DNA from 2 places in the Desulfobaculum bizertense DSM 18034 genome. Region 1 is predicted to be linked to the other one. Evidence: predicted binding sites of a transcription regulator. Region 1 holds the regulator's gene; the other holds the start of a gene.
The links. The regulator sigma-54, encoded in region 1, starts transcription at its own class of promoters, with help from an activator protein. The targets are predictions, from matches to a motif close to CTGGCACGGNNNNTGCTT.
Positions count from the first base shown of each region.

Region 1 (3,344 bases):
GTGGGCAAGAACTCGCAAATGAACTCCTGCAACTTTTTCTGGCGCCAATACAAGGAAGAAAATTTTACACGGCTCAAAGTCCAGCGCATCAAACTCAACTCCTTCTGCGGAGCGGCCGACCACAACAAGAACACTTTCAAGCTCGGCAATTTTCCCATGCGGAATGGCGATACCGTCGCCAATACCAGTTGTACCCAGCGCTTCCCGTTCGAGAAGCACATCCAGCACATGGGTTTCATCAAGTTCAGGCTGTACGGAATGTACCGCAGCCACAAGTTCGGCCAGAACCGCCTTTTTGGTTCTGGCCGAAAGTTCAGGTATAATCAGTTCTTTCGAAAGAAAGTCACCAAGCTTCATTAGTCCGTCCCAGGATCAATCAAACCGTAATTGCCGTCCTTGCGCCGATAAATCACATTCGGGCGCTCGGTCTCGGCATTCAGGAAGACAAGAAATTCAAACTGAAGGGAATCCAGCTGCATTGCAGCCTCCTCCACAGCCATTGGCTTTGGAGGATAGGAGTCCGTTTCCACAATAGTTGGCGGTTCGCTGTGAGCCGCATCGGCAAAACTCACCACATCCATACGGACGAGGCCTTCGCCTCGACGGTAGCGATCTTTGCTCTTTTCGCGCAGCTTCCGGACCTGAGCGTTCATCTTGTCTACGGCCAGATCAATGCTCTGATACATGTCCTCGGACTTCTCCGTGGCGCTGATATTCATGTTGTCGCCAGTCAGCGTTGCATCGACGATATGGCGAAATTTTTCGACTTCAAGAGTTATGTTCAGTTCGGCGTTAGCGGTCTTGTCAAACTTCAAGAGCTTTCCAAAACGCTTGTTTGCATACTTTCTCAGATGAGGGGAAGGTTCGAAGTTCTTAAACGTGAGGCTAATGTTCATACTAAACTCCTTGAAGAGCTATGAAGATTACAGCGTTAAAAACAGTGTACGAATATTCCTACAGAAAAGAAAGACCTCGCCTCAAACTCCTAGAAAATCTGTTTCCGTTTTGAAGAAGAGGCGATCCCAAGAGAGCTGCGGTATTTTGCTACAGTTCTCCGGGCAATATTAATCTCCAGACGCTCTTTAAGAATCTCTGCGATTTTTTCATCAGACAGAGGTTTCTTGGGATTTTCGTCGCCAATGAGGCTCTTGATCTGTGCTTTTACACTCTCAGAGCCAACCTGACTTCCATCATCAAGCCCCAGGGCACTGTTAAAGAAGAACTTCAGCTCAAACAGGCCATGCGGCGTTGAAACATATTTACTGGTCGTAATGCGGCTAATCGTCGATTCGTGCATGCCAATGTCATCAGCAACATCTTTCAGAATAAGCGGCTTCAGATGCGTCACGCCCTTCTCAAAGAATTCATGCTGGAAACGCAGAATACTTTCCATAACCTTATACAAGGTTCGCTGACGCTGATACAGGCTTTTCATCAGCCACTGCGCAGAGCGGAAACGCTCCTGAACGTATTCTTTGTTGCAGGCATTGCGATCACTATGAATTGTATCAAGGTAAAATTCATTTACCGTGAGCTGAGGCAATCCATCCTCATTCAGGACAATAATAAAATCATCCTCATATTCATAGACGTAAACATCAGGGCTAATATACTGCGTGTCCCCACTTCCGTAGGCAGCACCCGGCATAGGGTCCAGAGTCTTGAGAATGTCCAAATATTCCTTGAGTTCTTCAAGGCTAATCCGAAACTTTCTGGCAAGCGGCTTAAAGCGGCGCTTCTCGATATCTTCGAGGTGATCCTGAACAATGCCCAATAAGATTGGGTCATCATACTCATAGAATTCCAGCTGGACGAGCAGACACTCGCGCGGGTCACGCGCAGCAACCCCAACGGGGTCAAACTGCTGCATAAGTTTGAGGACGGGTTCCACGTCCTCAAACGCACAGTCTGCTTCCTGAGCAACGTCTTCCAGATCGGCCTTAAAATAGCCCTGAGAATCAAGATTCCCAATAATTGCTTCGCCAATCTGAATTTCTGCCTTGCTCAGGCTGGAGAGATGGAGCTGCCACTCAAGGTGGCTCGCGAGGGAGGGAGAAACAGACAGTCTGTTCTCAAAAGACATCCCCTCTTCAGGGATTTCGCTATCCCGCCCAGCAGACTGCCGGGCAGTGCTGGAAAATTCACCAAGGTAATTTTCCCAGTCGGCGTTTTGCATGGCGGCCTGGTCTGTAACCGAGTCTGCCATTGCTTCACTGTTTTCGGTATGCTCAGCCGTTGTTGCGTCCTGAGCTTCCTCTGCTTTTTCCTGACTGGGTTCGGGTTGAGCTTCATCAAGAAGTGGATTTTCCAAAAGCTCTTTTTGAACCATATCGACAAGCTCAAAACGAGAGAGCTGCAGCAGTTTGATTGCCTGCTGAAGCTGAGGTGTCATCACCAGCTGCTGGGAGAGCTTGAGTTGTTGTCTGAGTTCCAATGCCATCGCTACTACATCTTTGCTGAGGAGGTGACAGGTACCTTTCCTCCAGGAACCTTCTCCTGAAGAAAAGAAAAGTTATTGAACAAAGCTCAAGAACTTGGTGCGGCAAGGGAATTCCCCAGCCGCACCTAAACCATGCCACATCCAGAACAAGCTTGCAACTCAGGATGGCAAGGATTTTGTATGGAAGGTAAAAATCAACGTATGCAAGGCATTAAAGAGAAAAGCCTTCGCCAAGGTAGACCCGCCGGGCGCGGGGATTGGCACAAATTTCTTCGGGAGTACCACTTAAAATTATCGAACCTTCATAGACAAGATAAGCCCTGTCGCATATTCTGAGGGTTTCCCGAACGTTATGGTCAGAGATCAGAACACCAATGCCTCGTTCTTTCAGAGAACGAACAATTCCCTGAATATCATCGACTGCAATGGGGTCAATACCTGCAAAAGGTTCGTCAAGCAGCATGAACTTGGGGTTCAGAATCAAGGCTCGGGCAATTTCAAGTCTGCGGCGCTCGCCACCAGACAGGTGCATTGCCTTCTGAGGACTCAAACGGGTAATGCCGAGTTCATCGAGCAAAGAATCTGCCCGCTTCTTCTGTTCGCTGCGCGAAAGCCCGCTCTGCTCCAAAATGATTTCCAAATTCTGGCGCACGCTCAATTTCTTAAACACAGAGCTTTCCTGCGGCAAATAGCTCATGCCCATGCGGGCGCGCTCATGCAGTGGAAGCGAGGTAATTTCCTCATCATCCAACCGCACAATCCCCTCATTCGGCTTGATAATACCCGCAAGCATATAAAAGGTTGTGGTTTTGCCCGCACCATTCGGGCCGAGCAGACCAACGACTTCGCCCTGTGAAACACTGACGGCAATATCCTGCACCACCCGGCGCTTGCCATAAATTTT
Region 1 is NZ_FUYA01000004.1:240,480-243,823, forward strand. It holds gene B5D23_RS07790 (PTS sugar transporter subunit IIA) at 1-357, opposite strand, end outside; gene hpf (ribosome hibernation-promoting factor, HPF/YfiA family) at 357-896, opposite strand; gene rpoN (RNA polymerase factor sigma-54) at 986-2,440, opposite strand; gene lptB (LPS export ABC transporter ATP-binding protein) at 2,652-3,344, opposite strand, start outside.

Region 2 (3,344 bases), on a different contig from region 1:
GACAACGAGTTCCTTCATGCCACACCTGCCTTTTCTGCCAGCGCCGTAATGTTGTCCCAAAGCGTTTTGTATGCGTCCCGGAAGTCCGGAAGGGCATCAATATGCAGCTTGCCCTGGGAATAGCAGTGAGCGGCTTCTGTGGAATGGGGCAGGGAGCCGAGAAGCGGAATCCCTTCCTTTGTCAGGTACTCGCGGGTTCGGTCATCCCCCATGCCGTCGCGATTGATGACGACGCCAAAGGGAATCTGCATTTTGCGCAACACGCCAACCGCAAGGGTCAGGTCGTGCAGGCCAAAAGGCGTGGGTTCTGTGACCAGCACAGCGAGGTCAGAGCTTCCAAGACCAGCAATAACCGGGCAGCTTGTGCCGGGAGGGCAGTCGAGGATTCTGATGTCTGCCTGTGGACCATCACGCTTAACAGCCTTGATGAGCGGCGGAGCCATTGCTTCACCGATGCGCATTTCTCCGCCAGCCATAGGAAGCGGGGCAGATGCGGGCAGTGTCGATGTCCCAATGTGAACCTTGCCGATTTCACGCTTTCCTTCGCTAATGGCCTGCTCTGGGCACGCAAGGGTGCACAGTCCGCAGCCGTGGCAGAGTTCAGGAAAGACCATGACTGAGCCGCCCATGATGATGAGGGCCTTAAAGCGGCACAGCTCAGTACATTTGCGGCAGGCATCGCCCGTGCACTTGTCTTCGTCGACAACAGGAACCGGAACAGATTCGGCCTGAGTCTTTTTCCATTCGGGGCGAAGGAAAAGGTGCAGGTTGGGTTCTTCGACGTCGCAGTCAAGGGCAGAAACCTTGTGACCATGTTCTGCGAGCCAGGCAGCAAGGTTGGCGGAAACAGTCGTTTTGCCTGTTCCACCCTTGCCGCTGGCAATGGCGAGAGTAAACATCCCGTTTTTCATATCGTCGGCCTACCAGTGTCCTTCCTTGTCGGCGGAATCAGCAGGCTCCAGTGTGCCAGCCTGAAAAGCCTTGAGGGCTTCGTCCACAGTACCGTTGGCACCGAGGTAAATTTTGATGCCACCCTTATGCAGTGCGGCGTAGGCCTTGGGGCCAACGTGACCAGTGATAACGGCTTCTGCACCGGTGCGGGCAACATTCTGGGCAGCCTGAATGCCTGCTCCCTGAGCAAGGGTCAGGTTCTGGGCGTTATCAGAAAAGCTGGTCTGCTGGGTTTCCGTATCCACAACAACAAATCCAGCAGCACGACCAAAGCGAAGGTCAACGGCACTGTCGAGGGTCTGTCCCTGACTTGTAATGGCAATCTTCATGAAGAGCCTCCCTTTTTCGGAGTTTTTCCAGTCTGAAGTCCCCGCCCCGATTCATTTCCGCAGTAGCGACCCTGATTCCGGTGTCCACAGCCCGGCGCGATGATGTCGGACGACATCCGCCCCCGTCCGCAGCGGTGACCGCCGCATCCGGGCATGGCGAGCGCATCAAGCGTTTTGCTCTGGAATGCCTGCAAAACTTCGTTCTGAGTCCCTCGGACCCAGGGATGCAGTTCAATGCCTGCCTGTTGAATAAGACGACGGGTGCAGCCTGTGACTCCGCCACAGATCAGGACATCGACGCCGCAGGATTCCAGCGCACTGACAAGGTTGGTCGTGTCGCGCTGGGCGAGCTCAAATCCGCCGCTCTGTTTCAGCTCGTTTTCATCATAGGTGAAAAGCTGAAAGCAGGTGGCGTTTTCAAGCAGTGACGCCAGACGGTTTTCGTAGCATGCCAGACAGAGGTTCATGCGGTTCCTCGGACAGCGAGAGGTTTGAACATGACGATATGTCATGCCCATACTGTTCCAGAGAGCATGTATGATGCCATTTCAGAAAAGCATATAAAAATAGAAGGCTTAGGTAAAGCAGACTTAAAAAAGGAGAGAAAAAAGACGAAAAAAGCGCCCGAAGCTTTCAGGGGTAGGGCTTATTTTTCGCCCATTTCTTCGCATCGGCGAATCATGCGCCTAAGGGTGTCTTTGGAGATGCCAAGTTCACGGCAGGTTTTCATACGACGCCCGTCGTTTCTTTCTAAAGCACGGTGCACGGCACGGCATTTGATTTCTTCGAGAGTCATTGGCCCCTCGTCAAAGCCTGCGCTTTGCTGGCTGTCTGGGCCGGGCTGCATGTGCTCTGGCAGGTGCTCAAGCTGAATGAAGCCGCTGGGGCAAAGAATAAAGGAAAATTCAAGGATGTTTTCCAGCTCGCGAACATTTCCGGGGAAGGGATGGCGCATAAGAATAGACAGCACGTCTTCGGACACGCCTTCAATATGTTTGCCCTGCATGGCATTGAGCTTGCGGACAAAGTGGCTGATGAGCAGAGGAATGTCTTCCCGGCGTTCTCTCAGTGGCGGCAAGTTCAGCTGGGCAACATTAAGACGGTAATACAGGTCCTGACGGAAGGTGCCATTCTGGACCAGCATTTCAAGATCTTTGTTGGTGGCGGCAATGACTCGAACATCAGCTTTGACACTTCGCTCGGAACCCAGAGGCTCATAGGTCATGTCCTGCAAGACCCGCAAAAGCTTAACCTGAAGCTGCTGAGGCATATCTCCAATTTCATCAAGGAAAATAGTGCCCCCACGAGCTGTTTCAAATCGTCCTGCGCGGTCACGCTTTGCGTCGGTGAATGCGCCAGCCTTGTAGCCGAAGAGTTCGGACTCCAGCAGGGTGTCTGGGAGCGCGCCGCAGTTGACAGCGACAAAAGGACCGTTGGCACGGGAACTGAGCGTGTGCAGGGCGCGGGCAAAGAGTTCCTTGCCTGTACCGGATTCTCCAAGCAGGAGCACTGTGGCTTCACTTTTGGCGATTTGGGGAAGGATGCGGAAGGTACGCCCAAGTGCGCGGGATTTTCCTACGATGTCCTCAAAGCTGTAGGAGCTTTGCATTTCCTTGCGCAGCAGATGAATGTCCGTGAGGTCACGGAAGGTCTCAACGCCACCAATGACCTTGTTTTCGTTGTCATAAAGTGGTGCTGCAGAAATGGAAATGGGGATTTTTTCCCCATCCGGACGAACAATGAAAATTGAGCGGTTAGAAATAGACCCAGAATCGGCGACACAGGCCCGAAGCGCACAGTCGCCGTCACAAAGGGTCGAGTGAAAGACCTCCCAACACTTTTGACCAAGAGCTTCCTCGCGGGAAACCCCGGTTATGCGTGCAGCCGCCTGATTGAAAAAGGTGATGTTCCAATCAAGGTCGACGGTGAAAACGCCATCAGCAATGGAATTGAGTATGGCTTCACTTGGGAGATCTTCCGGGAATGTCATTCTGTTATAAGCTCCTGGCCTCAGCTAGGCCTGCTTCTTTTCTTTAACCATCTGCCTGAGCCATGCGTACCAGC
Region 2 is NZ_FUYA01000002.1:471,834-475,177, forward strand. It holds gene B5D23_RS04815 (ATP-binding protein) at 1-18, opposite strand, end outside; gene B5D23_RS04820 (ATP-binding protein) at 15-911, opposite strand; gene B5D23_RS04825 (NifB/NifX family molybdenum-iron cluster-binding protein) at 921-1,280, opposite strand; gene B5D23_RS04830 (NifB/NifX family molybdenum-iron cluster-binding protein) at 1,277-1,747, opposite strand; gene B5D23_RS04835 (sigma-54 interaction domain-containing protein) at 1,927-3,270, opposite strand; gene hypB (hydrogenase nickel incorporation protein HypB) at 3,295-3,344, opposite strand, start outside.
Region 2: a site for sigma-54 is predicted at 1,810-1,827, ahead of B5D23_RS04830 (NifB/NifX family molybdenum-iron cluster-binding protein). Genes of this name have one in related genera too.